3 linked regions of the Cupriavidus necator N-1 genome follow. The protein of the gene in region 2 binds, or shares a complex with, the protein of the main gene of each other region. Links are inferred from orthologs where the notes say so. Each region holds a gene or a part of one and is shown on either strand. Other genes may lie near its edges.

Region 1 (9,933 bases), 2.1 Mb from region 2 along the record:
CAGCAGGTGGACTATTCCGTCGAGCAGATGCTGTTCCAGCTCGACAGCATCGAGCGCGCGCTCGACGCGCGTCCGCCGGCGAAGCTGCCCAGCCTGGTGGAGACGGCCAACACGGCCGACGCCGAAGAGCATGCCACCGTGCCCAAGGGCGGGCGCTCGCGCCGGCTGGTCGAGCAGTTCATCGGCAGGCTGCCGCAGGGCACCGAGATCCGGCTGGAGGACGAAACTACGCCGCGCATCTGGATCAAGCTGCCCAGCCGCGCCCGCTGGATCGCCATGCCGATCCTGTGGGTCCACAATCCGCCGCCCGACAACCGGCTGGTGCCTGGGGTGATGCTGGTGGTGGGCGTGGCCATCATCTTTGCCGTGCTGATCGCCTGGCAGATTCAGCGGCCGGTGCGCGACATGGCCAATGCGGCAGAGCTGCTGTCGCGCCAGCACGCCGTGCCGCCGCTGCGCGAGCGCGGCCCGCATGAGCTGCGCCAGCTGATCGAGCGTTTCAACCGCATGGTGGCCGACCTGGCGCGCATCGACCAGGAGCGCAACACCATGCTGGCCGGCATCGCGCATGACCTGAAGACACCGCTGGCGCGGCTGCGCCTGCGCGCCGAGATGCTGGCCGATCCCAAGGCCGCCGCGGGTGTGACGCGCGACGTGGAGTCCATGTCGGCCATCGTCGAACAGTTCCTGAGCTTCGCGCAGACCAGCGAGTCGACCGCGCGGCCGGTGCCGGTGGACCGGCGCGTCAATGAGCTGGCCGCGTCGCTGGCCGAGCAGGAGCGCCAGGTGGTGCTGTCGCTGGGCGCGGGCGAGGGCTTCCGCATGATCGCCACGCAGCTGGACCGCATCGTCGGCAACCTGGTCGACAACGCCTACGCCTATGGCAAGCCGCCGGTGTGCATTGCGACCGCGCGCACGCCGGAGGGTTACCTGCTGGTGGTGGAGGACCAGGGCGCCGGCATTCCCGAGGATGACAAGGATCGCGCCACGCTGCCCTTTGTGCGGCTGGACCCGGCTCGGGGCGGCAATGCGCATTCCGGGCTGGGGCTGGCGATCGTGGACCGGCTGGTGCGGCAGGCGGGCGGGAAGCTGAACCTGGTGAATGCCGACGGCGGCGGGTTCCGGGTGGAGATGCTGTTTGGGGCAGCCGAGGCCTGAGCCGGCGTCAGGGCTGCCCAGGCTGTTTTCAGACCTTCTTCTTCTCGCCGATCCGGCTTTCCTTGCCGGCCAGCAGCTTCGCAATATTCTGCCGGTGCCGCGCAATCAGCAGCACGCTGATCACGAAGATCGCCCCCGTCATCACATCCACGCCGTTCATCAGCACATGGAAGAACGGCGCGAAGATCGCCGCCACCAGCGCCGCCAGCGACGAGTAGCGGAAGAAGAACGCGATGACCAGCCACGTGGCCAGCGTGCCCAGGCCCAGGATCGGGTCGATGGCCAGCAGGATCCCGGCCGCAGTGGCCACGCCCTTGCCGCCGGCAAAGCGGTGGTACACCGGGAACAGGTGTCCCAGGAAGACTGCCAGCGCCACCATGGCCAGTCCGGTTTCGTTCAGCCCGTAGGCCGGCCCGAAGCGCGCGGCCAGCCATACCGCCAGCCAGCCCTTCAGGGCATCGCCGATCAGCGTCAGGATGGCGGCCTTCTTGTTGCCGGTGCGCAGCACGTTGGTGGCGCCGGGATTGCCGGAGCCATAGGAGTGCGGGTCCGGCAATCCCATCAGCTTGCTGACGACTACAGCGAAGGAAACGGAGCCGATCAGGTAGGCGGCAAGGGCGAAAAGCAGATTGGCCATGTGTAGTGGGGTGTTTTCAGGCTGGCGCGATTGTAGCGCGGCAGGGGCCTCGCTACGTCCGTGACTTCCCGGATTGGCATCGAAGCGTCCCTCGGTTTGCGCGGGGGCGCCCGGTCATGTGCTCAGTCAGGCAGTGCGCATTGCACCGGCTGGGCGTCCACCAGCGTGGCCAGCAGCGTCGGGTCCAGGCTGACCAGGTAGCCGCGGCGCCCGCCGTTGATATAGATGCGCGCCAGCTCCAGCACGGTCGCTTCCACGTAGACCGGCATGCGCTTGCGCGTGCCGAAGGGCGAGGTGCCGCCCACCATGTAGCCGCTGTGGCGCTGCGCCACCTCGGGCTTGCACGGCTGCACGCTCTTGCGGCCGGCCTGGCGCGCCAGGTTCTTGGTCGAGACCGAGCAGTCGCCGTGCATCAGCACCACCAGCGGCTGCGCGCGCTCGTCTTCCATGATCAGGGTCTTGATCACATCGTGCTCGGGAACGCCCAGCTGGCGCGCCGATTCGCCGGTGCCGCCGTGCTCGAAATAGTCATACGGATGCTCGCCGAAGGCGACGCCATGCTTGCGCAGGTACTGCGTGGCGGGGGTTTCTGATACGTGCCTGGTCTTGCTCATGACAGTGGTCGCTGCCCGCTTGCTCAGCCGCGCGGATGGTGCTGCTGGTGCAGCTCGCGCAAGCGTTCGCGGGCGACGTGCGTATAGATCTGGGTGGTGGAAATATCGGCGTGGCCCAGCAGCAGCTGCACCACGCGCAGGTCGGCGCCGTGGTTGAGCAGGTGCGTGGCAAAGGCGTGGCGCAGCGTGTGCGGCGACAGCGGCGCGTGCACGCCGGCATCGCGCGCATGGCGCTTGATCAGGTGCCAGAACGCCTGCCGCGTCATGCCTTCGCCGCGCTGCGTGACAAAGAGCGCGTCGCAGGCGCGCCCGGCCAGCAGCGCGGGGCGCGCACTGGCCAGGTAACGGCGCAGCCAGTCGCCGGCCTGCTGGCCGAACGGCACCAGCCGCTCCTTGTCGCCCTTGCCGCCGACCACGCGCGCCACGCCTTCGTTCAGGCCGATCTCGATGGTCTTCATCTGCGTGAGCTCCGACACGCGCAGCCCGCTGGCGTACATCAGCTCCAGCATGGTGCGGTCGCGCAGCCCCAGCGGCGTGTTGGTGTCGGGCGCTTCGAGCAGCGCGTCGACCTGGGACTCGGTCAGGGTCTTGGGGTAGCGCGGCGGCTGCTTGGCGGGGCGCAGCAGCAGGCAGGGGTCGGCTTCGACCAGGTGTTCGCGCAGCGCCCACTGGTAGAAGCGGCGGAACACCGCCAGGCGCCGGTTGGCCGACGAGGCGCGGGTCTGCGTGTGGCGCGCGTTGAAGTAGGCCGACAGCGCGCCGTCGTCCGCGCCCAGCAACTCGCCGCGGTGCTCATGCTGCAGCCAGCGCGCCAGCAGTGTCAGGTCGCGCCGGTAGGCATCGATGGTGTTGCGCGAGAGGCCGTCTTCCAGCCATAGCGCGTCGCAGAAGCGGCTGACCAGTGCCACGTCGGCGTCGCTGGGCGCGGCGGCGATGTCAGGTGGCTGGGCGGCGCCGCTCATATCAGCATGGCGCCCTCATGGCGCAGCAGCCAGCGTTTGACGTCGAGGTAGAAGCCGTCTTCGGCATGGTGCGAGAAGCCGCCGATGCCGCGCGCCGAGACCACGCGATGGCAGGGGATCACGATCGGGAAAGGGTTCTGCCCGCAGGCTTGGCCCACGGCCCGCGGCATCGCGCCGATGGCCTCGGCGATGGTGCCATAGGTGGTCACCGCGCCGCGCGGCACTGCGCTGATGGCCTGCCACACGCGCTGCTGGAAATCGCTGCCGGCCGGGGCCAGCGGCAGGTCGAAGGCGGCGTCGGGATTGGCGTAGTAGGCCTCCAGCTGCTGCGCGAGCTGTTGCGTCAGCGCGTCCGCCGGGGCGCGCGTCTCGACGTGCTCGGGAAGATACACGATGGCCCGGATGCGCGCGCCGTCCGTGCGCACCCCGATCTTGCCGAAGGGGGCGGTGAGGATGGCGTCATAGGTGGCGGGCATGGCGGTCAGGCTGGGGCGAATGCTGGATTTTAGTGCTTTTTGGCGCGGGCAAGAAAAAAGGGCCGCCTCGCGGCGGCCCTTTGCGGGTGGCGTCACACCAGCCGGATCATTGCTCCAGCTTGATGTTCTGCACCTTCACAAGATTCTTCATCTTGTCGAATTCCTTCTTGATCTCGGCCGCATGCTGCGCCGGCGTGTTGCCCGACGGCTCGGCGCCGGCAGTGCGCAGGCGCTGCTGGAAGTCCTTGTCCTGCAGGGCCTTGACGGCGGCTTCGTTGAGCTTCTTGATGACGTCGTCAGGCGTGCCGGCCGGTGCCACCAGGCCGTACCAGGCCGGGTCGTTCGGCTCCTTCAGGCCCATTTCGCCGAAGGTCGGCACGTTGGGCATGGATTCCAGGCGCTTGTTCCAGGCCACCACGATCGGGCGCAGCTTGCCGGCCTTGATGTAGGGGATCGAAGAGGGCAGGTTGTCGACCATGATCGGCACCTGGCCGGCCAGCACGTCGTTCAGCGCCGGGCCCGCGCCGCGGTACGGGATATGGACCATGAAGGTCTTGGTCGAGACCTTGAACTGCTCGCCCAGCATGTGGCCGAAGCCGCAGGTGCCCGACGAGGCGTACGAATACTTGCCCGGGTTGGCCTTCAGCACGGCCAGGAACTCCTTGTAGTCCTTGGCCGGGAAGTTCGGGTTCACGGCGATCACGTTGGCCACGTTGGCCAGGTTGGTGATGGGCTTGAAGTCCTTGATCGGGTCGTACGACAGCTTGGGGTTGCAGGCCGGGTTCACGGCCATGGTCGAGACCGTGGAGATGCCGATGGTGTAGCCGTCCGGCGCGGCCTTGGCGATCGCGTCGGCACCGATCGAACCACCCCCGCCGGCGCGGTTCTCCACCACTACGGGCTGGCCCAGGATGCGGCTCATCTGGTCCGCGGCGCCGCGGCCGACGATGTCGGTGGTGCCGCCGGGTGCGAACGGAATGATCAGTCGGATCGGCTTGGTGGGGTAGCTCTGCGCCTGCGCCGCGGTGGCGGCGGCGGCCAGGGCCAGGGTCAGTGCGAGTTTGCCAGCTTGCATGAGATCATGTCTCCCGTCAGGAAATCCGGGCAGGATGCCGCCCGGAAGCAAAAAAACCGTCGCAGTGCCACAGGTGGGGCCGTGCGCCGGCAGCGTAATTGTGTCAGCCGCCCAGCAGCCCGCGCTTGACCTCGGCGTCGACCGGGCGCTCGCCCAGGAAGACCCGCAGCACGGCCTGGTAGAAGTCTTCGCCAGGGATCGGCCGGCCGCGAGGTGTGCCGTTGATGGCGACGACGGTCCCCGTCTGCGGGGAAAAATCCAGGTTGATCACGTCGCCCTTGTGCGCGGTGCCGACCTCGCCCAGGGTGCGCTCGAACTGTACCAGCCGCGTGGCCAGTTCCTGCATCTGCTGCTCGCTGTGGTTGTTGCGGATGCCCTGGCGGATGGCGCGCATGAGGGCCGGCGGTTCGGCCTCGCGCAGCATGCGCAACTGCAGCCGCTTGGTGCCGGGCGTGCCCAGCACCAGGGCCGCGTTGCGGGCCCTCTCCTGCAGGTACAGGGCGGCCACGTAGCCCTTGGCCAGGAAGCCCGCGCGCAGGGCGGTGCCGTTGAGCTGCAGTTCCTTGCCGCCCACGCGTGCCGCATCGTCAAAACGTATCCCTTCGATCTCCACCGAGCGCGCCGGCATGGGCACGGCGCCCGCGGCCGTGGCGGCGCACAGCGCCACCAGCACGGCGGCCAGGCGCAGGCAGCGGCCCGGGTGCAGACCAGGGCGGAAGGGGGCTCGGAGGTGGGTGTCCGGGCGCGGCGGCGCGGACCGGGTGCGGGACAACATGGCGGCAGGCGTACAACTTGGCATGCCATGCTGGCCTAAATCTGGAAAAATACCTATCCGTATCTGCCCTAGTCTGCACATTCCGGTTTTTTGCCGTTATCCACCCCCGCCGCCGCCGCTGCAATCCCGCGCGACGGCCCGCAGGGCAGCTGCCGCGTCATGCCACCGCCACTACAACAACGATAAATGTCTTCTGCTCTCCTGCTGGTCCCGGACTTCAGCCTGATCCTCATCGGCTGGCTGCTGGTGCGCTATACCCCGTTCGACCGTGCCTTCTGGGGCGGCGTGGAGCGCCTGGTCTACTTCGTGCTGTTCCCGGCGCTGCTGCTGCAGTCGACCAATACCGCGGTGCTGGATTTCTCCTCGACCTCGGCCATGCTGGGGCTGGCGCTGCTGGTGATGGCCACCGGCATGGCCGGCGGCTACGCCGTTAAATGGGTGTTGCGCCCGGACGCGCTGAGCTTTGCCTCGGGCCTGCAGACCGCGTTCCGCTTCAATTCCTATATCGGGCTGGCGCTGGCATCGCGCCTGGGCGGCTCCGAGGGGCTGGCGCTGATGGCGGTGATCGTCGGCTGCACGGTGCCGCTGTGCAACGTGGCGGCGGTGTGGGCGCTGGCGCGGCACGGCCAGACCGCGCTGTGGAAGGAGCTGGCGCGCAACCCGCTGATCCTGGCCACCGCCGGCGGCCTGCTCACCAACCTGATGGGGCTGCATGCGCCCGAGGTGCTGGGCATGACACTGAACCGACTGGGCTCGGCCTCGACCGCGCTGGGGCTGATGACGGTGGGCGCCGGGCTGCAGATGAGCGGCGCCACCGGCACTGCGGGGCCGGTGGCCTGGTGGACCGGGGTCAAGCTGCTGGCGATGCCGTGCGTGGCCTGGCTGGTGGGGCGTCACCTGCCGCTGACCGCGCTGCAGTACCAGATCGTGGTGCTGTATGCCTCGCTGCCCACGGCCTCCAGCGCCTATATCCTGGCGGTGCGCATGGGCGGTAACGGGCCGATGGTGGCAGCGACGATTTCGCTGATGACGGTGGCGGCGATCGTGACCACGCCGCTGTGGCTGGCGCTGGTCAGCTAGCGCCTGGCGGCGGGCCGTCCTGGGCAAGGGCCCAGTCGATATGCTCGCGCACCAGCGGCGTGGCGCTCTCGCGCCGCTCCAGCAGCGCTGCGCGGATGCGCGCGGCCAGGGCAGCATCTTCGGCGCGCGTGCCCGACCGCGCCGCGCGCAGGCTGTTGCCCAGCCCCACCGCCAGGTTGCGCAGCCAGCGCTCATGGCCGATGCGGCGGATCGGGCTGCCTTCGAGCCGCTGGTTGAATTCCGCTTCGGTCCACTGGAACAGCGCCACCATGTCTGGCGCGTCCAACCCGTTGCGCACGTCGAAGTCCGGCACCATGGCCACATGCGCGAACTTGTTCCACGGGCAGGCGAGCTGGCAGTCGTCGCAGCCATAGACGCGGTTGCCCATGGGCGCGCGGAACTCCACCGGGATCGGGCCCTTGTGCTCGATGGTCAGGTAGGAGATGCAGCGGCGCGCATCCAGCCGGTACGGCGCCAGGATGGCACGCGTGGGGCAGATGTCCAGGCAGCGGTGGCAGTTGCCGCAGTGGCCGGACTCGGGCGCGTCGGCCGGCAGCGGGATGTCGACCAGGATCTCGCCCAGGAAGAACATCGAGCCGCCGTCGCGGTCCAGCAGCAGCGTATGCTTGCCGCGCCAGCCGAGCCCGCCCTGGCTGGCCAGCGCCACTTCCATGACGGGTGCGGAATCGGTAAAGACGCGGTAGCCGAATTTTCCGATTTCGGCTTCGATCCGGCTGGCCAGTTGCTGCAGGCGGCTGCGCAGCACCTTGTGATAATCGCGTCCGCGCGCATACAGCGACACCACCGCGGTGGCCGGATCGTCCAGCCGCGCCAGCTCGTGGCGGCGCCAGTCTGTGGCGCCGGCCTGGGCGCCGGCGGCCGGAATGTAAGGCATCCGCGCCACGATCGCGCGCACGGTGCCGGGCACCAGTTCGGCCGGCCGGGCGCGCCGCAGGCCGTGGTTCGCCATATAATCCATGTCGCCGTGGTAGCCCTGCGCCAGCCACGCCATCAGCCCCGGCTCGGCATGACTGAGGTCGACATCGGCGATGCGCACGGAGGCAAAGCCCAGTTCCGCGCCCCATGTGCGGATCGACGCGGCCAGTGCCGCAAGTTCCCCGGGTCCCGCGGCCAGGTGGCCGGGGGTGCCGGAAACGGGGGTAGGTGGCGCATCTGCCTGCCCTGGGGCGACTCGGTCGATCATCCCTGAATTGTACGCAATGCCCTTGCTCGAAGAACGCACCCTGACGCTGCCCGACGAAGCCGCCACCGCGCGCCTGGGCGCCGCGCTGGCCGCCACCGTGCAGGCCATGCCGCCGCACACGGTGCATGTGCAGCTGTCCGGCGACCTGGGCGCCGGCAAGACCACGCTGACGCGCGCGATCCTGCGCGCACTCGGCCATGCGGGCAAGGTCCGCAGCCCCACCTACACGCTGTGCGAGCCCTACGAGGTGGCCCGCGCCGACGGCTCGCCGCTGACCGTCTACCACTTCGACCTGTACCGCTTTGCCGACCCCGAAGAGTGGATCGACGCGGGTTTTCGCGACTGCTTCGCCGAACCGGCTTTCAACCTGGTCGAGTGGCCGGAGAAGGCCGGCCGCCTGCTCGGGGAACCGGATCTCCATATGTTGCTCCAATCGGACATGGCCGGGGCGGATGACGCCGGCGAGCGGCGGATCGCGACGATGCGCGCCTATACTCACACTGGACTTACCCTGCTGAACGCATGCTGATCAAGCGACTTGCCACTGACCGCCCCGATGGACCCGACGGCCTGCTGCAGGCGCGCCGCAAATGGATGGCGCAGGCACTGAAGCTGGGCGCGGGCACGGCCGTGCTGACCCTGGTCGGCCCGCAGATCGCGTTTGGCGCCGGCATCGTCGCGGTGCGCGTGTGGCCGGCCGAGGACTACACCCGCGTCACCATCGAATCCGATGCCCCGCTGGCCGCCGTGCACCAGATGATCCGCGACCCCGACCGGCTGGTGGTGGACATCGACGGCCTGGACCTGTCGCCCACGCTGCGCGAGCTGGTGGCCAAGATCACCCCGAACGACCCCTATATCCAGACCGTGCGCGTCGGCCAGAACCGCCCGCGCGTGGTCCGCATGGTGTTCGACCTGAAGGAAAACGTGGCGCCGCAGGTGTTCACGCTGGCGCCGATCGGCACCTACCGCAACCGGCTGGTGTTTGACCTGTACCCGGTCAATCCGCCCGATCCGCTGTGGAAGCTGGTGCGCGACACCGAGGAAAAGCAGCGCCGCTTCGCCACCTCGGATCCGGCGCCGGGCAACGATGGCATCGCCGGCGCGCCGGCTGGTGCCGAGGAAGACGCGATCGGCGCGCTGGTGCGCCGCTTTGACGAGAAGGGCGAGGTGCCGCCCACCACCGCGCCGCTGCCGCCGCCGGTGGCCTCGGCCCGGCCCAGGCCGTCCGCACCGCCGGTGCCGAGCCCCAATGCCCCGGTGGTGCCGCCGGTCGCACGCGACAATCCCACCGCCGAACGGCCCTTCAAGATGCGCCGCCTGCTGACCGTGGCGATCGATCCCGGCCACGGCGGCGAAGACCCCGGCGCGATCGGCGCCGCCGGCTCGCGCGAGAAGGACGTGGTGCTGCAGATCGCGCACCGCCTGCGCGCCAAGATCGATGCGCAGCCCAATATGCGCGCGATGATGACGCGCGACGCCGACTTCTTCGTGCCGCTGAACGTGCGCGTGCAGAAGGCGCGCCGGGTGCAGGCCGACCTGTTTGTATCGATCCACGCCGATGCCTTCCTCTCGCCCGAGGCGCGCGGTGCGTCAGTGTTCGCGCTGTCCGAGCGCGGTGCGTCCAGTACCGCGGCACGCTGGCTGGCCAACAAGGAAAACGCAGCCGACCTGATCGGCGGCGCCAATATGGGCAACAAGGATGCGCAGGTCGCGCGCGTGCTGCTGGACCTGTCCACCACCGCGCAGATCAACGACAGCCTGCAGGTCGGCAAGGCCGTGCTGGGCGAGATCGGTGGCATCAACAAGCTGCACAAGGGCAGCGTGGAGCAGGCCGGGTTTGCGGTGCTGAAGGCCCCGGATATTCCGTCGATCCTGATCGAGACGGCCTTCATCAGCAATCCGGAAGAAGAGCGCAAGCTCAACGACAACGCACACCAGGAGCAGCTGGC
Region 2 (10,152 bases):
TTGTAGCACGCCACGCATAGCCGGCTCCCTGTCAGGTGAGGTTTTCACCTGAAAAATCAAGGCTTAAGCTCGGCAGGGCCGGGCCCAGTCCCTTATCCAACGCTTGCTGCTGTCTCCTGGTTGATGACCAGGGCACCCGCAGGCACCTCAGCCAAGTTGGCGCCGCCGGTGGATTTCCCCCACCAGCCAGCGCATGCGCTGCTTGGCCGCTTCATCGGCCGTGCCCGCCACCACCTCCGCCTGCAGGCCGTCGAGTTCGCGCCGCAGCGGCTCGGCCAGCAGCTTGGTAATGGCCGCATCGAAATCCTGTATTGCGGGTGCTTCTTCGATCTCTTCTCGCAGCACCGCGGTACGTGCCACGGCATACACCTCGGCATAGGGCGACTGGGCCAGGTGCTCGCTGAAGGCCGCAAAATTGACCTCGCCCTGCACGCTGTCGCACGCCTCCACCAGGTGCGCCAGCACTTCACTGTCGCCGCTCTCGCCGCCCAGCAGCAGCGCGCGCGCATCCTCGTCAAGCCTTGCCGACAGCGCCGGATAGCACATCAGCAGCTGGATCACCCGCTGTTCCAGCCCGGTCGGGGCCTGGCGGCGGGTGCGCGGGCGCGGCTGGGCGAAGCGGCCGACGCGGGCCGGGTCGCTGCGCAGGCCGCAGATGGCTTCGATCTCCGCGGGTGTCGTCCCCGTGGCATCGGCAAGTTCGCGCACAATCTGTAGTCTCAGGCCGCCGGCGGGCATGGCCTGCAGCAGCGGCTTGGCCTCGTACTGGGCCCGGGCGCGGCCCTCCGGCTGGCGCAGGTCCAGCTCCTCGGTGACCGACTGCAGCAGGAAGCGCGACAGCGGCATGGCATTGCGCACCTGGTTGGCAAAGGCCTCGGTGCCCTCTTCGCGCACATAGCTGTCCGGATCGTGCTCGGACGGCAGGAACAGGAAGCGGATGGTCTTGTTGTCCGCCACGTGCGGCAAGCAGGCCTCCAGCGCGCGCCGGGCCGCGCGGCGCCCGGCAGAGTCGCCGTCGAACGAAAACACCACGGCGTCGGTCTGGCGCAGCAGCTTCTGCACATGCACAGGGGTGCACGCCGTGCCCAGGGTGGCAACGGCATTGGCAAAACCGAGCTGGGCCAGCGCCACGACGTCCATATAACCTTCGACCACCAGCACGTAGCCAGTTTCCCGGATCGCGTGACGGGCCTCGAACAACCCGTACAACTCCGTGCCCTTGCTGAACAGCGGGGTCTCGGGCGAGTTCAGGTACTTGGGCTCGCCCTGCCCCATCACGCGGCCGCCGAAGCCGATCACGGCCCCTTTGGTGTTGCGGATAGGGAACATGATGCGGTCGCGGAAGCGGTCGTAGCGGCGCGGCTTGCCGTCCGCATCGCGCTTCTCGCTTTCGATCAGCAGGCCGCACTCGACCAGCGGCGCCGACACGTTGTCATCACGATAGCTGCCGAACACGGCCTCAAGGCCCTGCCAGTCATCCGGCGCATAGCCCAGGCCGAAGTTCGCGGCGATCTCGCCGGTGAGGCCGCGGCCCTTCAGGTACTGGATCGCCTGCGGCGCGCCGCGCAGCTGGCGGCGGTAGAAATCGGTGGCGCGGGTCATTGCGTCGGACAGCGCCACCGAACGGGCCTGCTGTTCCGCGCGCTGCCCGGGCGGCAGCCGGTCGCGCTCTTCCGGCACGCTCATACCAACCGACTGGGCCAGTTCGCGCACCGCTTCCGGATAGGACTGGCCGGAAAATTCCATCAGAAAGCCGATGGCCGAGCCGTGGGCGCCACATCCGAAGCAGTGGTAGAACTGCTTAGTCGGCGACACCGTGAATGACGGTGATTTCTCGTTATGGAAGGGGCACAGCCCCATGAAGTTGGCGCCGCCCTTCTTCAGCTGCACATACTTGCCCACCACATCGACAATGTCGACACGGTTGAGCAGGTCCTGAATAAAGGATTGCGGAATCACCCGACTGACCGTCCTGAGGCATGGCCGTCCCGCGGCGGGCGGCTTCTTTTAGGAATGCGTGACCGGTGCGGCGCCCGGCTGCTATCGGAATATTGTAGTGCAGCGTGATAAGGCCGCCCGGACTGCGTAACATCTCCGTGCAACTGCACCGAACCACGCGGATCCGGTGCTTATCCTGCTCGCAACCGATTAAATCAGTATTTACTTTGCTGCGAGTGCAGCCTTGACCAGGGCCGATACGGCGGTCATGTCGGCACGGCCAGCCAGCTTGCCCTTGAGCACGCCCATGACCTTGCCCATGTCCTGCGGACCGGCGGCGCCAGTGGCGGCAACGGCCTGCTGGACTTCGGCGGCGACCTCCTCGTCCGACAGCGCGGCGGGCATGTAGGCCTTCAGCACCTCGACTTCCGCCGACTCCTTGTCTGCCAGGTCATTGCGGCCCGCTTGCTGGAACTGCGAGATCGAATCCTTGCGCTGCTTGATCAGTTTCTCGACCACGGCAAGCACGGCGGTATCGTCCAGCTCCACGCGCTCATCGACTTCGCGCTGCTTGATGGCGGCCAGCAACAGGCGGATGGTGCCGAGGCGCTCCGTTTCGCGGGCGCGCATGGCGGCCTTCATGTCTTCGCTGATACGGGCTTTGAGGGACATCGTGATCTTCCAGAAAGTGGGTGGACACTCACAGGTGGCGGCGGCGACCGCCCGCTGCAAGGCCCAGAACGCAAAAACCCGCCGAAGCGTATGCCACAGCGGGTCGGATGCAAGCGGGAGCGCCGGGTCAGTACAGCTTCTTCGGCAGCATCTGGCTGCGGATGCGCTTGTAATGGCGCTTTTCCGCGGCTGCCTTCTTGCGCTTGCGCGCGGCGGTGGGCTTTTCGTAAAACTCGCGCGCCCGCAGTTCCGGGAGCAGCCCGTTCTTCTCTATGGTGCGCTTGAAACGGCGCATGGCAACTTCAAAAGGCTCGTTTTCCTTGAGATGGATCGTGGTCATTTGGCCAGAAAATAAAGAATTTTCGGGATAAGCGGCTCTACGAAGTTCTGGATTGTAGCATCAACAATCCAACGGGGAAGTGGCGTGCAGCGGACACTTAGCGAGTGCCGCTTACTACCCTTCCAGCTATCACCAGACTATCCTTGGGCTACCGATTGCCCTGCCGAAGCAGTGCGCGATGCCTCTGCCGCGGCCTGCCCCGCCGCCACTGCGGAGGCCCAGGCCCACTGGAAGTTGTAGCCACCCAGCCAGCCGGTCACGTCCACCACCTCGCCGATGAAATACAGGCCCGGCACCTCGCGGGCCATCATGGTGGTGGATGACAGCGCCCGCGTGTCGACCCCGCCCAGCGTGACCTCGGCCTTGCGGTAGCCCTCGGTGCCAGACGGCACGATGCGCCAGCCGTTGAGCGTGGCGCCCAGCTTGCGCAGGGCCTTGTCGGTCACATCATGCAGCGGCATGGCTGCATCCACGCCCGAGGCCGCGCACCAGGCATCGGCCAGCCGCGCCGGCAGCCGTTGCGCCAGCAGGTTGCCCAGGTGCTTGCGGCTGCCGGCCTTTTGCTCCAGCAGCCAGGCGGCGGCATCCTCGCCATCAAACAGGTCGATGGCGATCGGCGTGCCGGGGCGCCAGTAGCTGGAGATCTGCAGCACGGCGGGGCCGGACAGGCCACGGTGCGTCCACAGCAGGTCTTCGCGGAAGGCCCCGGCCGCCTTGCCGTTGCCGGTGGCGACATCCACTTCCAGCGACACGCCGGCCAGCGGCGCGAACGGCGCCCAGTCCTTGCCATCGAAGGTCAGCGGTACCAGCGCCGGCCGGGTTTCGACGATGCCCAGCCCGAACTGCCGCGCGATGCGGTAGCCAAAGTCGGTGGCGCCGATCTTGGGGATCGACAGCCCGCCGGTGGCCACCACCAGCGCCCCGGCCCGCACCGTGCCGGTGGCGGTGAGCAACAGGAAATCGTCGCCCTCGCGCCGGATCTCGGCCACGGTGCAGCCGGTCTGCCAGCGCACATGGCCGGTGTCGCATTCGGCGCGCAGCATGGCGATCACGTCTTCGGCGCTGTCGTTGCAGAACAGCTGGCCGCGATGCTTCTCGTGCCAGTCGATGCCGTAGCGGCGCATCAGGCCAAGGAAATCCTGCGGCGTGTAGCGCGCCAGCGCAGAGCGGCAGAAGTGCGGATTGGACGACAGGTAGTTGGCGGGCCCGGCCTGCAGGTTGGTGAAATTGCAGCGCCCGCCGCCCGAAATGCGGATCTTCTCGGCCAGCTTGGTGGCATGGTCGATCAGCACCACGCGCGCGCCGTTCTGGCCGGCCACGGCGGCACACATCATGCCGGCCGCGCCCGCACCCAGCACGGCCACGTCATACCGGCCCGTCCGGGCCGATGTTGCCCCGCTCATCGCACGCCTCGCGCATCCATGTGTATTGCCACCGCCAGAGAAAGGGCAGATTGTAGCGAAAAGCACGCCGCGCGCCGCTGTGCTACCCTGCGCGCTTCCTGCAACCTGTTGTTTCGACAGCCGTTTCCCTGACCGGAGACGGCCCTATGCGCTTCCCATGCTTGTCCTCGGCATCGAATCCTCCTGCGACGAAACCGGCCTCGCCCTCTATGACACCGGGACCGGCCTGCTCGCGCATGCGCTGCACTCGCAGATCGCCATGCACCGCGACTACGGCGGCGTGGTGCCGGAACTGGCGTCGCGCGACCATATCCGCCGCGTGCTGCCGCTGCTGGAGCAGGTGCTGGCCGATGCCGGCCGCACCCGCCAGGACATCGACGCCATCGCCTTCACCCAGGGCCCCGGCCTGGCCGGCGCACTGCTGGTGGGCGCCTCGGTGGCCAATGCCCTGGGCTTCGCGCTGAACGTGCCGATGGTGGGCGTGCATCACCTGGAAGGCCACCTGCTGTCGCCGCTGCTGACGCGCGAGCCGCCGCCCTTCCCGTTCGTGGCGCTGCTGGTGTCGGGCGGGCATACGCAACTGATGGAAGTGCGCGGCATCGGCGACTACACGCTGTTGGGCGAAACCCTGGACGACGCCGCCGGCGAAGCTTTCGACAAGACCGCCAAGCTGCTGGGGCTGGGCTATCCGGGCGGCCCGGAAGTGTCGCGGCTGGCCGAATTCGGCATCCCCGGCGCCTTTGCGCTGCCGCGGCCGATGCTGCATTCGGGCAACCTGGATTTCTCCTTCGCCGGGCTGAAGACCGCGGTGCTGACGCAAACCCGCAAGCTCGCCAACACCTGCGAACAGGACCGCGCCAACCTGGCGCGCGCCTTTGTCGATGCCATTGTCGACGTGCTGGCCGCCAAGTCGATGGCGGCGCTCAAGCAGACCGGGCACAAGCGGCTGGTGGTGGCGGGAGGCGTGGGTGCCAACCGGCAGTTGCGCGAGCGGCTGGACCAGATGGGCAAGCAGCGCAAGATCGACGTGTATTACCCGGACCTGGCGTTCTGCACCGACAACGGCGCGATGATCGCGTTTGCCGGCGCGATGCGGCTGCAGGCCGCGCCCGAACTGGCGCGGCACGAGTATGGCTACGGCGTGACGCCGCGCTGGGACCTGGCGGATATCCGCCTGCCTTCGGCGGCCTGAACCGGACCAAAAAAAGAGCCACCGCATGCGGCACCGCATGCGGTGGCTCTTTCCATTGCAGCGACAACGCGGTCAGTCGACGCGCTTGTCCCGCTCGATCACGGCATACGCGCTGTGGTTGTGGATCGACTCAAAGTTCTCCGCCTCCAGCACATACGCCACGATGCGGTCATCCGCATTCAGCCGCATGGCGATATCGCGCACCAGGTCCTCGACGAACTTGGGATTTTCATAGGCGCGCTCGGTGACGAACTTCTCGTCGGGGCGCTTGAGCAGGCCCCACAGCTCGCACGAGGCCTCTTCCTCGGCCATGCGGACCAGCGCTTCCACCGGCAGCTCGCCGGCCAGCTCCACGTCCATGGTGATATGCGAACGCTGGTTGTGCGCGCCGTACTGCGAGATCTTCTTCGAGCACGGGCACAGGCTGGTCACCGGCACCAGCGCCTTCAGGAACACGCGCGTGGCGCCGTTGCGCACTTCGCCGGTCAGCGTGACCTCGTAGTCCAGCAGCGACTCCACGCCCGACACCGGCGCGATCTTGCTGATGAAGTACGGGAAGGTGACCTCGATGCGGCCAGCCTCGGCCTCCAGCTTCTCCAGCATCTTGTCCAGCATCAGCCGGAAGCTGGCCAGCTCCAGCGGTGCGCGCTCTTCTTCCAGCAGCGCGACGAAGCGCGACATATGCGTGCCCTTCTGGTCCGCCGGCAGGTGCACGTCGAGATTGAAGGTGCCCACGGTCGGCACGATGCCGGTCGGGGTCTTCAGGGTCACGGGGTAACGCACGCCCTTGACGCCGACACGCTGGATGGGGATCTGGCGGGTGTCGGGGCTCGACTGGACGTCGGGCATGATGAAGGCGGGGTTGATGTCATTCATCTACGGTTTCCTCCAGGGTCGCGCCCAAGTGGGGCGGCACGAGCCCTTACGGTCGCGGCATTTTCGCAGTCCATCCATGCCGCGCAACGAGTGTGAAACCACGGGATCCGGCAAATGGCACGCCGGCCCGCAGCTGCGAACACAAAAAAGGGGAGTTTAAGGGAATTCGGACGCACTCGTGGTGCGAGGGCCGAATCCCCTTCGGGACAGCAGGTGATCAGGCCACGCGCGAGGCGACCGTGACCTTGGGCTGGTCCAGCCCGAAGCGCTCGCGCACCGAGCGCTCGATGCCGGTCGCGTCCAGGCCGCATTGCTGCAGCAGGTAGGCCGGGTCGCCGTGGTCGACGAAGCGGTCGGGCAGGCCCAGCGTCAGCACCGGCTTGTCGATGCCGGCCTCGGCCAGCGCTTCGAGCACAGCGCTGCCGGCGCCGCCCATCACGCTGCCCTCTTCCACCGTCACCAGGTAGTCGTTCTCCGCGGCCAGGCGCTTGACCAGTTCCACGTCGAGCGGCTTGACGAAGCGCATGTCGGCGACCGCGGCGTCCAGTGCCTCGGCGGCACCCAGGGCCGGGTGCACCATCGAGCCGAACGCCAGGAAGCCCACGCGATGCCCCGCGCGCGCACCGCCCTCGCGGCGCATCACGCCCTTGCCGACCGGCACGGTGGTGAGCTCGGCGGCAATGGCGGCGCCCGGGCCGGAGCCGCGCGGATAGCGCACGGCGCTCGGGCAGGTCTGGTGGAATGCCGTGGTCAGCAGCTGACGGCATTCGTTCTCGTCGGACGGCGTCATCACCATCATGTTGGGGATGCAGCGCAGGTAGGCGATATCGTAGGCGCCCGCGTGCGTGGCGCCGTCGGCGCCGACCAGGCCGGCGCGGTCCAGCGCGAACACCACCGGCAGGTTCTGCAGCGCCACGTCGTGGATCAGCTGGTCATAGCCGCGCTGCAGGAAGGTCGAGTAGATCGCCACCACCGGCTTCAGGCCTTCGCAGGCCAGGCCACCGGCAAAGGTCACGGCGTGCTGCTCGGCGATGCCCACGTCGTAGTAGCGGTCCGGGAAGCGCTTCTCGAACTCGACCATGCCCGAGCCCTCGCGCATCGCCGGGGTAATGCCGACCAGGCGCTTGTCGGCCGCGGCCATGTCGCACAGCCAGTCGCCGAACACCTGCGTGTAGGTCTTGCGCGCCGGCTTGGCCGCGGGGCGGATGCCCTCGGCCGGATTGAACTTGCCCGGGCCGTGGTACAGGATCGGGTCGGCCTCGGCCAGCTTGTAGCCCTGGCCCTTCTTGGTCACCACGTGCAGGAACTGCGGGCCGGCACCCTCGAGCGCGCGCTGGCGGATATTCAGTAGCGTCGGCACCAGCGAGTTCAGGTCATGGCCGTCGATCGGCCCGATGTAGTTGAAGCCGAATTCCTCGAACAGCGTGGCCGGCACCATCATGCCCTTGGCATGTTCCTCGAAGCGCTTGGCGAACTCCAGCACCGGCGGCGCCACCGACAGGACTTTCTCGATGCCCTTCTTGGTGGCCGCGTAGAACTGGCCGCTCAAGAGCCGCGCCAGGTGGCGGTTGAGCGCGCCCACCGGCGGCGAGATCGACATGTCGTTGTCGTTGAGCACCACCACCAGCGGCAGGTCCTTGTAGACGCCGGCGTTGTTCAGCGCCTCGAAAGCCATGCCTGCGGTCATGGCGCCGTCGCCGATCACCGCCACCGAGACGCGCTTCTCGCCCAGCGTGCGCGCGCCCAGCGCCATGCCCAGCGCGGCCGAGATCGAGGTCGACGAATGCGCCGTGCCGAAGGTGTCGTATTCGCTCTCGCTGCGGCGCGGGAAGCCCGAGATGCCGCCCCACTGGCGCAGCGTGCCCATGCGCTCGCGGCGCCCGGTCAGGATCTTGTGCGGATAGCTCTGGTGGCCCACGTCCCACACCAGCCGGTCGTCCGGGGTGTTGAAGACGTAGTGCAGCGCGATGGTCAGCTCTACCGTGCCCAGGTTGGACGACAGGTGGCCGCCGGTCTGTGAGACCGACTCCAGCACATAGGCGCGCAGTTCGTCCGCCAGGGTCTGGAGCTCGCGCCGGTCGAGCTTGCGCAGGTCTGCGGGGGCGTCAATCTTGTTGAGAAGTGCGTAGGTCATGATGTCCGTTCGGCCGGCTCTCTGTTTAATGTGTGCGCAGCACGATCAGGTCCGCCAGGTCCCGCAGGCGGTCCGCGCGCTCGCCAAAGCCGGCCAGCGCCTCGTGTGCCTCTGCGCGCAGCGTCCCGGCCAGTGCGCGTGCCGGGTCAAGTCCCATCAGCGATACATAGGTCGGCTTGTCATGGGCGGCGTCCTTGCCGGCGGTCTTGCCCAGCGTGGCGGTATCGGCAGTGACGTCCAGAATATCGTCAACCACCTGGAACGCCAATCCCACTGCCGCCGCATAGCGGTCCAGCTCAGCCAGTCCCTGGGCATCGATTTCACCACATAGTGCACCCATGCGCACACTGGCGCGCAACAGCGCGCCGGTTTTCATGCGGTGCATGGCCTCAAGCGCCTCGCGCGTCATGGCCCGGCCCACGTTCTGCAGGTCGATAGCCTGGCCGCCGGCCATGCCGGTCGAGCCCGACGCCAGCGCCAGTTCGGCCACGAGCCGCAGCCGCGCCGCGGGCGCGATCGCCCCGGCACCGGCCAGCACGATAAAGGCCTGGGTCTGCAGCGCGTCGCCAACCAGCAAGGCGGTGGCCTCGTCATAGGCCTTGTGCACGGTGGGCCGGCCGCGGCGCAGGTCGTCGTCATCCATGCAGGGCATGTCGTCGTGCACCAGCGAATAGGCGTGGATCATCTCCACCGCGCAGGCCGCCGCGTCGCAGGCGGCCGGGGCCGCCCCGCTGACCTCGCCGGCGGCATGCACCAGCAGCGGCCGCACGCGCTTGCCGCCGCTCAGTGCAGCATAGCGCATGGCCTCGTGCAGCGTATGCGGCACTGTGTTGCCATCGGGCAACGCTGCCTGCAGCGCGGCTTCGGTCCGGGCGCCCTGCGCCTGCATCCATTGGGCGAAGTCGGTCATTCGTCGTCCGCCCCCGACGCGCCGCCATTGCCACCGTTTGCACCGCTGCCTTCGCCGGCCAGCGGCTTGAGCACGTCGCCCTCCAGCACCTTGACCTGCTGCTCAACGCGCTCCAGCTTTTGCTGGCAGTAGCGCACCAGTTCGGCGCCCCGGCGGTAGGCCGCCAGCGATGCCTCAAGCGGCAGTTCGCCGCTCTCCATGCTGGCCACCAGGGTCTCGAGCTCGGCCATTGCCGCTTCGTAGGAAGCGGGCGGCGCCGAGGCCGCGGTGGTGTCGTCGGTCTGGACCGGAGCGGTCATCGTTTTTGGCATGTCTGGCCCTGGAAATATGGAATCCGGTCGAATCATAAGGAAACCCGGATGGGGAAGCCCGGATTTTACGCCAAAGCCGGCCCTTGCCCCATCCTTGCGGATCCGCGGGGCAACCTCCGATGAGTGCCTTTGGGGCATATGTGACTTGTGCGCTCGGGTCGTCTTTCCGAATGCGCCCGGTACGGCACCCAGATGACGACCCGGGTCGACTTTTTCGCTAAAAAGGCAAAAAAATCAGGCCCTTAACTTTTTGGCTCGGGTACAATCCCCCGTTCGCCGCCAGGGGTGCATGGGAGTCTCTCCCGACCTGGCGACTGTCTTTCCCAAATCGATTCAATTTTCGATGGTTGGGTTGTTCACTGCTTTCACCTGTTCA
Region 3 (10,193 bases), 590 kb from region 2 along the record:
TGGCCGGCCCAGCGCGGCGTGGTGCCGCCGCATTCAGTACACGTATAGACAGTCTTGGTCTTGGCCAACGGATGTCCTTGCAGGAAAAAACGAGCCGGGCCCACAAGTGGCCCGGCCGGCAGATGGTAAGTGCACGGGCCTGCGCCCGCACCAACGCCCCGGATCAGGCCACGGCAGGCGCGGCGCTGTCCGAAGCCGTGATCGTCGCCACCGAGGTCGGCACGCGCGGCGCGAGCGCGCACATCAGCTCGTAGCCGACCGTGCCGCTGGCCTGCGCCACCTCGTCGATCGGCAGGCCCTGGCCCCACAGCGTGACCGGGCTGCCGACCTTGGCCTTCGGGCACGGGGTGAGGTCCACGCACAGCATGTCCATCGACACGCGCCCGACCAGTTCGGTGCGCACGCCATCGACCAGCACCGGCGCACGTTGCTCGCCCCAGCCCGACGCGTGGCGCGGGTAGCCGTCGGCATAGCCGCACGCCACCACGCCGATGCGCATCGGCCGCTCGGCGGTGAACAAGGAGCCGTAGCCGACGGTATCGCCCGGCTGCAGGTCCTGCACCGAGATCAGTTCGCTGTGCAGCGACATGGCGGGCTGCAGGCCGGTGCCGGCAATATCGGCATCGCGCCCGGTCGGCGAGGCGCCGTACAGGATGATGCCGGGGCGCACCCAGGCGCGGTGCGCCTGCGGGTGCCACAGCACCGCGGCCGAGTTCGACAGGCTGGCCTCGCCCGGCAGGTTGGCCGTGGCGGCATCGAACGCCTCGATTTGGTGGGCGACGCCTCGGGCACTATCCGCATCGGAAAAATGCGTCATATGGACGATACTGCCTACACAGGGCATGGCACGGGCGCGCTCCCAGGCGGGACGGTAATCCGCCGGATGGAAGCCGAGCCGGTTCATGCCGGTGTTGAGCTTGAGCTGGATGGCCAGCGGCCCCTTGGCGCGTGCGCTTTCCAACATGCGCAGCTGCTCGTCGCAATGGATCGCGGTGGTCAGGCGGTATTGTTCGATGACGGCAACATCCTGCGGCTGGAAGAAGCCCTCCAGCAGCAGGATCGGGCCCTGCCAGCCAAGGTCACGCAGCAGCACGGCCTCGTTCAGGTCCAGCAGGCCGAAGCCGTCGGCACCCCGCAGCGCAGCAAAGACGCGGCGGATGCCGTGGCCGTAGGCATTGGCCTTGACCACCGCCCAGATGCGCGAATCCGGCGCCTTGCGGCGGATGATGTCGAGATTGTTGGCCAGGGCGGGTTGATGGATGACAGCGTGGATGGGTCTTGGCATGGGAGTCACATCTCAGGAAGCGGACGAGCAAGCAGGCGGCGCTGGCGGGATGGGCGGCCGGCGCGGGCGCTGGAAGGACGGCTCTGTCTCAGTATCGATGGCGCAAACGTCACCTGTCGGTGTACAGCAGCATGTTGCGGCGACTGGCATGCGGGAATGTGCGGAATTGGCACGCCCTTGTATCCCAGTCACCATATCGGTTCGACCACGCACCAGATCAGGGAAGACCCGGTCGGCTGGTCGCGATCGCAGTCGTTATTTGAACACATTCGGATGCCGTTGCCGGGGGTCATTGGGGAATCGGCACGGCAATCCGCTGTCAAAAAGAGCCCTTGCCGGGGTTCGGGAATGTCATGTTTTCGTGATATAAAGCCGGACGCTCCGGCCATGTTCTAAAAGCGAAGCATTATGTCAATGACTGTCAGGCAAGCCTCAAGACGCCGCAGCGCAGCACCTCAGACACAATTCGACACGGCCGCGGCACAAGGTTCCCTGCAAACCATGGCCTCCCCGGTGGGCGCTAGCCTGCCCAGCCTGAGCGGAGTTCGCGATGGAGAAAAAGTCGACAGCATGAAGAAGGGTTTTTACACCATCATGGCCGCGCAGTTTTTTTCTTCGCTGGCCGACAACGCCTTACTGATCGCCGCGATCGCCCTTCTCACCGAATTGCATTCCCCGCAGTGGATGACCCCGCTGCTCAAGCTGTTCTTCGTTCTTTCCTACGTCGTCCTCGCCGCCTTCGTCGGCGCCTTTGCCGACTCCATGCCCAAGGGGCGGGTGATGCTCATCACCAACGCCATCAAGGTGGTCGGCTGCGCCATCATGATGTTCGGGCTGCACCCGTTGCTGGCGTATGGCGTGGTGGGATTCGGCGCGGCCGCGTACTCGCCGGCCAAGTACGGCATCCTGACCGAACTGCTGCCGCCAGAGAAACTGGTGATGGCCAATGGCTGGATCGAAGGGCTGACGGTGGGTTCGATCATCCTGGGCACCGTGGTGGGTGGCGCGCTGATCTCGGTGCATATCTCCAGCCTCCTGCTGCGCTTTGACGTCCCCCTCATCAACACCGGCATCGACACCCCGGCCGAAGCCGCGATGGTGGTGATCATGCTGTTCTACGTGGTCGCCTCGATCTTCAACCTGTTTATCCCCGATACCGGCGCCCGCTATCCGGCGCAGGAAAAGAACCCGATCAGGCTGATCGCAGAGTTCGGCGACTGCTTCGTGGCGCTGTGGCGCGACAAGCTGGGCCAGATCTCGCTGGCGGTGACCACGCTGTTCTGGGGCGTGGGCGCCACGCTGCAGTTCATCGTGCTGAAGTGGGCCGAGAAGTCGCTGGGACTGAACCTGTCCCAGGGCGCGCTGCTGCAGGCCGTGGTGGCCGTGGGCGTGGCCGTGGGCGCGATCCTGGCCGCGGCGCGCATCCCGCTGCGCAAATCGCTGTCGGTGCTGCCCTTTGGCGTGGCCATGGGCGCCACCGTGATGATCATGGCGTTCTACACCAAGGATGCGATGCCCCATGTCACGCTGGACGTGCTGGGTATGCATATGCCGCTGTACATGGCCATCGCCTATGTGTTCCTGATGGTGGTGGGCGCCATGTCGGGCTACTTCGTGGTGCCGATGAACGCGCTGCTGCAGCACCGCGGGCACGTGCTGCTGTCGGCCGGCCACTCCATCGCGGTGCAGAACTTCAATGAGAACGTCTCGGTGCTGCTGATGCTGTGCCTGTATGCGCTGCTGATCAAGCTGAACGTGCCGATCGGCGTGGTCATCATCGCGCTGGGCCTGTTTATCTGCGTGACCATGGCGCTGGTGCTCAAGCTGCACAAGTACAACGTTCGCACCTTCAACTCGCTGGCGATGATCGGCGAGGACAAGCACCACTAGGGTCTCTCCCGCGTCCATCTGCCTGCAGCCGGCGCGAGTGGCTCAGGCCGTGTCGCCTGGCGCGGCCTGCTGCCCTGGCCTGGACGGCTCCGCCGCCCGTGCCAGCGCACGCTCTTCCCACCCCGGCGGCACCACGAACCCGCGCGAGAATTCGCGCCACCAGCCCGGCGCCTCTGGCCCGGCCGGCTCCAGTTCACACAACATCACCGGCGATTCGCGCCGCCAGCCGTGATCATGGCGCGGGTCCGCAAAGCGCTGCGCCAGCATCGCATGCAGTGCGCCGACATCTTCCGTGCCGGCTTCGGGCACCAGCGCGCCCGATAACCACCCGGTACGCGGCAGGCGGCACCAGCGCAAGCCAGGCCGCGCGGCTGCGCGGGCGGCCCAGCCGTCGAGCGTGGACCACCAGCCGTGCAGATGGTCTGGCGCGATGCCCAGCGCATCCAGCCCCGGCGGCACCCGGCCATCGCGATAGAACAGCCACCCCAGCAGGTAGACCTCGCTGCGGTCCACCGTATGTCCCAGCAGGGCCTGTGCCTCCGCGGTGCAGCCCAGCGGGAGCTGGCGGTGCACGATGTGGCCCAGCTTGTCGCCAAGGCGGTCGACCAGGTTCGGGCCGACGAAATCCTGCGCCCGCGGCACCTGGCTGACGCCAGGCGCCATCAGGTAGAACTTGGCCGCCATCTCCCAGTGGACCACCGCGCCCGACGCCTGCTCGCGCCAGATAAAGTCCAGCTCGCCCAGCGTGCGGATACCCTGTCGCCCTGCGCGCCGCACCGGCACGTTGGCAGCCAGCAGCGACAGCCCCTGCATATGGCGCAGCGCGAAATGCAGCAGCCGCTCGGCATGGCGGCCCAGCCGCAGGCTGCGGCTGGCGGGGTCCTGGTCGGGATCGTCGGCGGAGGGGGCGGCGTGGCCGTCGGCCAGTTCGTCGATGGTGGCGGGCAGCGTGGCGGGGTCCGCGGCTTCCAGCCAGTGCTGCCAGGCGGCCAGTGTGCCGGCAGGCCAGCGTGCCGGGGCCGCGCCTGGCACCGCCGCCAGCAACGGCGGCGAGAGCGTGGTCCAGGCCAGGTCGCGCGTGCGCGCCGACGCGGCGCGGCGCCACAGCGGCGGGCCCGACGGCCTGTTGCCGTCGCCGCCGCGGGTCAGGGAGAGATCAGGCCCCAGTTCCCGCACGGTCATGAACCTCCCTGGCCAGGCACAGGTCTTCCCAGGCGCGCGCCTTGTCGGTCAGGGTGCGCAGCAGGTAAGCCGGATGGTAGGTCACCACCACGGGGATGCCTTCATAGCTATGTACGGTGCCGCGCAGCTTGCCGATCGGCGTGGTGGTGCGCAGCAGCGACTGCGCCGCAAAGCGGCCCAGCACGACGATCACCCTGGGCTTCACCAGCGCGATCTGGCGGCGCAGGAACGGCTCGCACTGCGCCACCTCTTCGGGCTCCGGGTTGCGGTTGCCGGGCGGGCGGCACTTGAGCACGTTGGCGATAAACACATTGCGCCCGCGCGCCAGCCCGAGCGAGCCGAGCATATTGTCGAGCAGCTTGCCGGCCTGGCCGACGAAGGGCTCGCCCTGCAGGTCTTCGTTCTCGCCGGGGGCTTCGCCCACCAGCATCCATTCGGCCTGGCGGTCGCCCACCCCGAATACGGTATTGGTGCGGTTCTGGCACAGGCCGCAGGCGGTGCAGCTTGCCACGGCGGCGTCCAGCGCCGGCCATTCCATGCTGGCGATGGCAGCTTCGCGCCCCGCTTGCGCCGAGCCGGGTTCCGGACCGGCGGGGACCAGGGCAGGCGCAACCGGTGTCCGGGAGACAGGCGGCGCCACCGGCGCCGGCACCGGCATGGCGGGTTCCGCAACCACTGCGGCAAACTCGGCCACAGGCGCCTCGGCAACAGCCATCGCTGCCTGCGCCACGGCCGCCTCCGGCGCGGCGTCTGCCTGCGCATCCGCGCGCTCGCGCGGCACCCATTCGGTCGGGATGCCCAGGACTTCCAGGAACTGTGCGCGGCGGCTCATGCCCTGCCCTCCGTGCCTTCATTGGCGGCGGCCTCCGCCGGCCAGTTGCGGCGCAGCACCAGCGCGTCCTCGCGCTTGCTGCCCAGGGCCGGGTAATAGCCCTTGCGGCGCCCGATCTCGGCAAACCCCGCCGCCTGGTACAGCGCGATCGCCCCGGTATTGGACGGCCGCACTTCCAGCAGCATGGTATGGATGCGGTGCGCGTGCGCGGTGGCCAGCACCACCGCCAGCATCAGCCGCCCCAGCCCCTGGCGCTGGCGCTGCGGCTCGACGGTGATATTGAGCAGGTGCATTTCATCGACCACCGGCATCAGCACGGCGTAGGCCACCAGCGTGCCCACCGGGTCGCGCAGCGTCAGGCCGAGATGCCCGGACTTGACCGAGTTCTCGAAATTGCCGCGGGTCCACGGATGGCTGTAGGCACGCGCCTCGATACCTGCCACGGCCTCCAGGTCGAGCGCGCTCATGCGGCCCAGCGCCCAGCCGACCGGCAGCGCCGGCATGGCGGGCACGGCCGGCCAGTCGTTGCGGTGATCGAGCGGATAGGCTGCACTCACGATGCGCTCCCGGCCTGGGCCGCGGCACGGGCGGCAGCGACGGCTTCGCGTTCGGCGATGGTCTGGGCGACCTTGTCGCGCAGGTAGATCGGCACGGCCTGGTCAGCGTCGATGGCCTCGCCGCGCGCCAGTGCGCGCAGTGCAATCGCGACCATCGGCTGCGCATGGGGCATCGCCTCCGGCAGCACGCGCGCGGCGCGCGCCAGGCCCGCCAGCCGCTCGCCGAAGACGGTGGCTGCGTTGCCGGCCAGCCAGAATTCGCCGTCGGGCAGCGGCACGGTTTCCGGCGCGCTGACCTGCATCGGCGTAACTTCCGCCCATTCCCGCGCGCTGGCATGCCAGCGGAAAGCAGCGGAATAGGCTTCATCCATGCGCGCGTCCAGCGCCACCAGCACCGCGGTATCGTCCGGCAGCGCCGGGGTGGCGGCCCGCGCGCGCTCGGCGCAGGTCATCAGGGTATTGACCGGAACCACCGGCAGCCCGGCGCCGAAGGCCAGCCCCTGTGCCACGCCGCAGGCGGTGCGCAGGCCGGTGAACGAGCCCGGGCCGGCGCCAAAGGCAATCGCAGCACAGTCCGCCAGCGCGATGCCGGCTTCGGCCAGCAGTTCGCCGGCAGCCGGCAGCACGCGTGCCGACGAGCGTGCGCCAGTGTGCTCATGGCGCACCAGGCACTCGACTCCGGCACCCGGCACCGCACGTCCGAGCGCGACCGAGCACCACTCTGTAGAAGTTTCAACAGCAAGAATCCAGGACATGGCGCGATTGTATCCGGTGACGCCCGGAATCGAGGGCTTCTTCGGTTTTATACGGACGGCGCGGCGGCGCCGGGCGGCTATCATCGGCCTGCACTTTCGCAATCCAGACAGCACCTACGGAGGAACCCCATGAGCGACCTGCAGGCACGCTTCGACCAGGCCCAGATCGACGTCAAGCAACTGAGCGAGCGCCCCAGCAACATGTCCCTGCTGCGCCTGTACGCGCTGTTCAAGCAAGGCAGCGAAGGCGATGCCCACGGCGACAAGCCCGGCATGACCGACTTTGTCGGCCGCTACAAGTTTGAAGCCTGGGAAGCCCTGCGCGGCACCGCGCGCGAACAGGCGATGGAGCAGTACATCGCGCTGGTGGGAGAACTGCGCAGCGGCGCAGCCAGCTAAGCCGGCGCAGCCAGGCCCGGCGGCTTCAGGCCGCCGGCACCGGCCGCGGCCGGATCCGCCACGCCGCGAACATCGCGCTGGCGATCACCACGCCCACCGCCAGGAAGGTTTCATCGAAGGCCCGGATGCGCGCCGCCTGCACGGCGGCGTCGCCGGCCTGGCCCAGCACCGCGCCGTGCTCCGCCAGCCGCCATTGCAGCCCCACGCCGGCCAGGCTCACGCCGATAGCGCCGCCCAGCTGGCGCAGGAAGTTGATGCAGCTCGAGCCCTGCGCGATCAGCGTGAAGTCCACCCCCCGCATTGCCCCCAGCGTCAGCGACGGCAGGATGCAGCCCAGCCCGATCCGCCCCAGCACCGCCAGTGCCACCAGCACCAGATAAGGCGTGGCGCGCGAGCCCAGCGCCATCAGCAGGAACGACAGCGACAGCAGCGCCAGCCCGAACGACACCTGGACATGCGGCGCGATCTTGTGGGTGAAGCGCCCCGATACGGCAATCGTCAGCGCCAGCACCACGCCCGCCGGGAACAGCACCAGGCCCGCGCGCGACGGCGTGTATTCCAGCGCCATCTGCATATAGATCGGCAGCAGGTAGGTCGAGCCGAACAGCCCCGCGCCGTAGATAAAGGCCACCACCGCCCCGGCCGCGAACTGCCGGTAGCTGTAGAGCCGCAGGTTCATCAGCGGATGCGCCGCGCGCAGCTGCCATAGCACGAACGCCGCCAGCATCAGCACGCCGAAGCCCGACAGCGCCAGGCCTGCGGGCACGCTGTCGCGCATCTCGACCACGCCGTTGAGCAGGCTGACCGTGGCAATGCCGGCCAGGCCCAGCCCGCGCCAGTCCAGCGGCTGGCGCTCGCCCATCATGATCGAGTCCACCGCCATGAAGCGCCGCGCCATCAGCACGCCAATCAGCGTCAGCGGCACCACCACGAAGAAGATCGAGCGCCAGCCGAAGGCCTCGACCAGGAAACCACCCAGGCTGGGCCCCAGCGCCGGCGCCAGCACCACGCCAAAGCCGAACATGCTGATCGCCTTGCCCTGCTCACGCTCTTCGAAGACGCGCAGGATCAGGATATTGGGCAGCGGCTGCATGATGCCCGCGGCGATGCCTTCGGCCACGCGCATCGCGATCATCACGCCGTAGGTCGGTGAAAAGCCGCCGAAGAACCCGCCCGCGCCCAGCAGCAGCGAGGCCCCCAGGAAGGTGCGGCGCAGCCCGTAGCGATTCAGCAGCCAGGGCGTCAGCAGCATCGACAGCGTCATCGCGATCATGAAGCTGGCCGCCACCCATTGCGCGCGCTCCTGCCCCAGCACGAAGTGCCGGCTCAGGTCCGGAATCGCTACGTTGATGATGGTGGACGAGACGATCGACGAGATCGTGCCCAGCATCAGCGTCACCAGCACCAGCCAGCGCAGCCGCTCGCCGTAGCGCTCACGCAGCGCCAGCCGGGTCGGCAGACCCGGCCGCTGGCCGGAACCCTCCGGCGTGGCGGAGCCCTCGCTCACCCCAGCCGTCCGGTGTCAGCGATCTCGCGGATCTTGCGCACGGTGTCGATATCGGCCTCGTGGTAGGCGGATTTGACGATCTCGGCGTAGCGGTCATCGCCGCTGGCGTCGACCGCCGGCATGGTGGTGTTGTAGACAAAGCGCAGCAGCAGCGCGCCCGGGCCCGGGGTCTCGATCGCCATGGTCAGCGTGCCGCCGGCATGCTCGGCCGTAGCCGCGGTTTCATAGCGCACCTGCCGGCGCGGCTCGAACACCACATGATCCTGGATCGACGCCTCGCCAAAATGCAGCACGCGATCGATCCAGTTGTCGCCGCGGCCGACTACCTCGGCGCGGTCCAGCCCCAGCACGAAGAGTTCGGGCGACTCGGCGCGCAGCACCAGCCCTTGCCACAGCTGGTCAGGCGTCAGCGGATCCAGTTGAGGATTGCCCGGATCGTTGATCTCAACCAAGTGCTCGAAACGCAACTTCATTCTCCCTGTCTGCAATGATTCGATATTATGAAGTCTCCGCGTGTTCGGGAGACCTTTTTGTCTGCGCGGTGCAACATGGCTTGACACGAGCCATTGCCCTTTATCGACCAATATCCACGCCAACTGGAGTCCCGCATGAGCGCTGCGCCGCTGGCCGAAACCGATCCCCTGCAGATCCTTGTCTACGCCGACTCGCTGTCATGGGGCATCGTGCCCGGCACGCGCCGGCGCCTGCCGTTCCCGGTGCGCTGGCCCGGCCGGCTGGAGCTGGGCTTGAACGCCGAAGGCGGCGCCCCGGTGCGCATCATCGAAGACTGCCTGAACGGCCGCCGCACGGTCTGGGACGATCCCTTCAAACCCGGCCGCAACGGCCTGCAGGGGCTGGCGCAGCGCATTGAAATCCACTCGCCGCTGGCACTGGTGGTCCTGATGCTGGGCAACAACGATTTCCAGTCGATGCACCCGCACAACGCCTGGCACGCCGCCCAGGGCATCGCCACTCTGGTGCAGGCCATCCGTAGCGCGCCGATCGAGCCTGGCATGCCGGTGCCGCCGGTGCTGGTCGTCACCCCACCCCCGATCCGCACCCCGCGCGGCCCGCTGGCGCCCAAGTTTGCCGGCGGCGAGCATAAGTGGACGGGCCTGCCGCAAGCCGTGGCCGAGGTCTGCACGCAATTGGGCTGTCCGCTGTTCGACGCCGGCACCGTGATCCAGAGCAGCGAGGTCGACGGCGTGCACCTGGATGCCGACGCGCACCTCGCACTCGGCGACGCGCTGCGCCCGGTCGTGCGGCAGATGCTGCGCGCCTAGCGCGCAGTTCCTGACACCTGCCTGCGGCCGGCTGAAACATCACTCCTGACAGCAGGTGTCAGGAGACCCGGCGCACAATGCGGCCGCTCTCACACGGAACGCCGCCAGGAGGCTGTCATGGAGTTGCTGATCAATATCGATGTCGACGATCTGCCGCGCGGCATCGACTTCTACGCGCAGGGGCTTGGCCTGACGCTGAACCGCAAGCTGTTCGACGGCACCGTCGCCGAAATGCTGGGCGGCAATACTCCGATCTACCTGCTCGCCAAGCCCGCCGGCACCCGCCCCACCACCCGCGCCGACACCCGGCGCGACTACCGCCGCCACTGGACCCCTGTCCACCTCGACTTTGTCGTCGCCAACCTGGAACAGGCCATCGAACGCGCGCTGGAAGCCGGCGCCGAGATCGAGGACTGGCCGCAGGACTTTGACTGGGGGCGGCAGGCAACGCTGTCAGACCCGTTCGGGCATGGCTTGTGTTTTATCGAATGGAAGGGCGCGGG

What was found.
Region 1: the proteins of tsaD (region 2) and tsaE are in contact, whole or in part, in a crystal structure (PDB 6N9A), measured with the Thermotoga maritima proteins. The link is inferred for Cupriavidus necator N-1 from one-to-one orthologs. Residues at the interface, in WP_004082750.1 of Thermotoga maritima: Cys10, Asp11, Arg49, His50, Leu82, Gly84, Gly135, Gly136, Glu154, Thr155, Leu156, Asp157, Asp158, Ser159, Glu162, Asp165, Lys166, Arg169, Leu170, Tyr175, Lys213, Thr214, Leu217, Tyr218, Gln221, Arg222, Asn324; in WP_004082108.1 of Thermotoga maritima: Leu37, Gly38, Lys46, Lys57, Val59, Lys60, Ser61, Thr63, Phe64, Thr65, Leu66, Met67, Val69, Pro71, Tyr82, Arg83, Leu84, Asp86, Asp88, Phe89, Asp93, Ile128, Asp130, Glu131, Arg134.
Region 3: the proteins of tsaD (region 2) and tsaB are in contact, whole or in part, in a solved structure (PDB 4WQ4), measured with the Escherichia coli proteins. The link is inferred for Cupriavidus necator N-1 from one-to-one orthologs.

What each region holds. Positions count from the first base shown.
Region 1 is NC_015726.1:627,121-637,053, forward strand. The notes cover bases 7,019-9,753. They hold tsaE (tRNA (adenosine(37)-N6)-threonylcarbamoyltransferase complex ATPase subunit type 1 TsaE), read left to right. Parts: upstream 7,019-7,997; coding sequence 7,998-8,510; downstream 8,511-9,753. Other genes in these bases: queG (tRNA epoxyqueuosine(34) reductase QueG), read right to left, coding at 7,019-7,981; CNE_RS03070 (N-acetylmuramoyl-L-alanine amidase), read left to right, coding at 8,504-9,753. Outside these bases: CNE_RS03020 (ATP-binding protein), read left to right, coding at 1-1,158; glycerol-3-phosphate 1-O-acyltransferase PlsY, read right to left, coding at 1,187-1,795; CNE_RS03030 (aminoacyl-tRNA deacylase), read right to left, coding at 1,918-2,409; site-specific tyrosine recombinase XerD, read right to left, coding at 2,433-3,371; CNE_RS03040 (methylated-DNA--[protein]-cysteine S-methyltransferase), read right to left, coding at 3,368-3,847; CNE_RS03045 (tripartite tricarboxylate transporter substrate binding protein BugE), read right to left, coding at 3,954-4,922; CNE_RS03050 (chalcone isomerase family protein), read right to left, coding at 5,026-5,697; CNE_RS03055 (AEC family transporter), read left to right, coding at 5,884-6,777; more of queG, read right to left, coding at 6,770-7,018; more of CNE_RS03070, read left to right, coding at 9,754-9,933. UniProt on the Escherichia coli protein: Required for the formation of a threonylcarbamoyl group on adenosine at position 37 (t(6)A37) in tRNAs that read codons beginning with adenine.
Region 2 is NC_015726.1:2,708,061-2,718,212, forward strand. The notes cover bases 3,574-6,527. They hold tsaD (tRNA (adenosine(37)-N6)-threonylcarbamoyltransferase complex transferase subunit TsaD), read left to right. Parts: upstream 3,574-4,510; coding sequence 4,511-5,545; downstream 5,546-6,527. Other genes in these bases: CNE_RS12775 (BaiN/RdsA family NAD(P)/FAD-dependent oxidoreductase), read right to left, coding at 3,574-4,353; folE2 (GTP cyclohydrolase FolE2), read right to left, coding at 5,618-6,421. Also shown: CNE_RS42095 (hypothetical protein), read left to right, coding at 1-52; dnaG (DNA primase), read right to left, coding at 148-1,959; CNE_RS12765 (GatB/YqeY domain-containing protein), read right to left, coding at 2,161-2,610; rpsU (30S ribosomal protein S21), read right to left, coding at 2,738-2,950; more of CNE_RS12775, read right to left, coding at 3,088-3,573; dxs (1-deoxy-D-xylulose-5-phosphate synthase), read right to left, coding at 6,639-8,555; CNE_RS12795 (polyprenyl synthetase family protein), read right to left, coding at 8,581-9,465; CNE_RS12800 (exodeoxyribonuclease VII small subunit), read right to left, coding at 9,462-9,776.
Region 3 is NC_015726.1:2,112,177-2,122,369, forward strand. Bases 4,623-7,617 are described here. They hold tsaB (tRNA (adenosine(37)-N6)-threonylcarbamoyltransferase complex dimerization subunit type 1 TsaB), read right to left. Parts: upstream 6,502-7,617; coding sequence 5,743-6,501; downstream 4,623-5,742. Other genes in these bases: CNE_RS09935 (uracil-DNA glycosylase), read right to left, coding at 4,623-5,189; rimI (ribosomal protein S18-alanine N-acetyltransferase), read right to left, coding at 5,186-5,746; CNE_RS09950 (acyl-CoA-binding protein), read left to right, coding at 6,631-6,900; CNE_RS09955 (DHA2 family efflux MFS transporter permease subunit), read right to left, coding at 6,926-7,617. Outside these bases: DNA repair protein RadA, read right to left, coding at 1-68; alr (alanine racemase), read right to left, coding at 164-1,285; lysophospholipid transporter LplT, read left to right, coding at 1,856-3,175; CNE_RS09930 (DUF1853 family protein), read right to left, coding at 3,218-4,357; more of CNE_RS09935, read right to left, coding at 4,332-4,622; more of CNE_RS09955, read right to left, coding at 7,618-8,407; CNE_RS09960 (SRPBCC family protein), read right to left, coding at 8,404-8,880; CNE_RS09965 (SGNH/GDSL hydrolase family protein), read left to right, coding at 9,016-9,690; CNE_RS09970 (VOC family protein), read left to right, coding at 9,808-10,193. UniProt on the Escherichia coli protein: Required for the formation of a threonylcarbamoyl group on adenosine at position 37 (t(6)A37) in tRNAs that read codons beginning with adenine.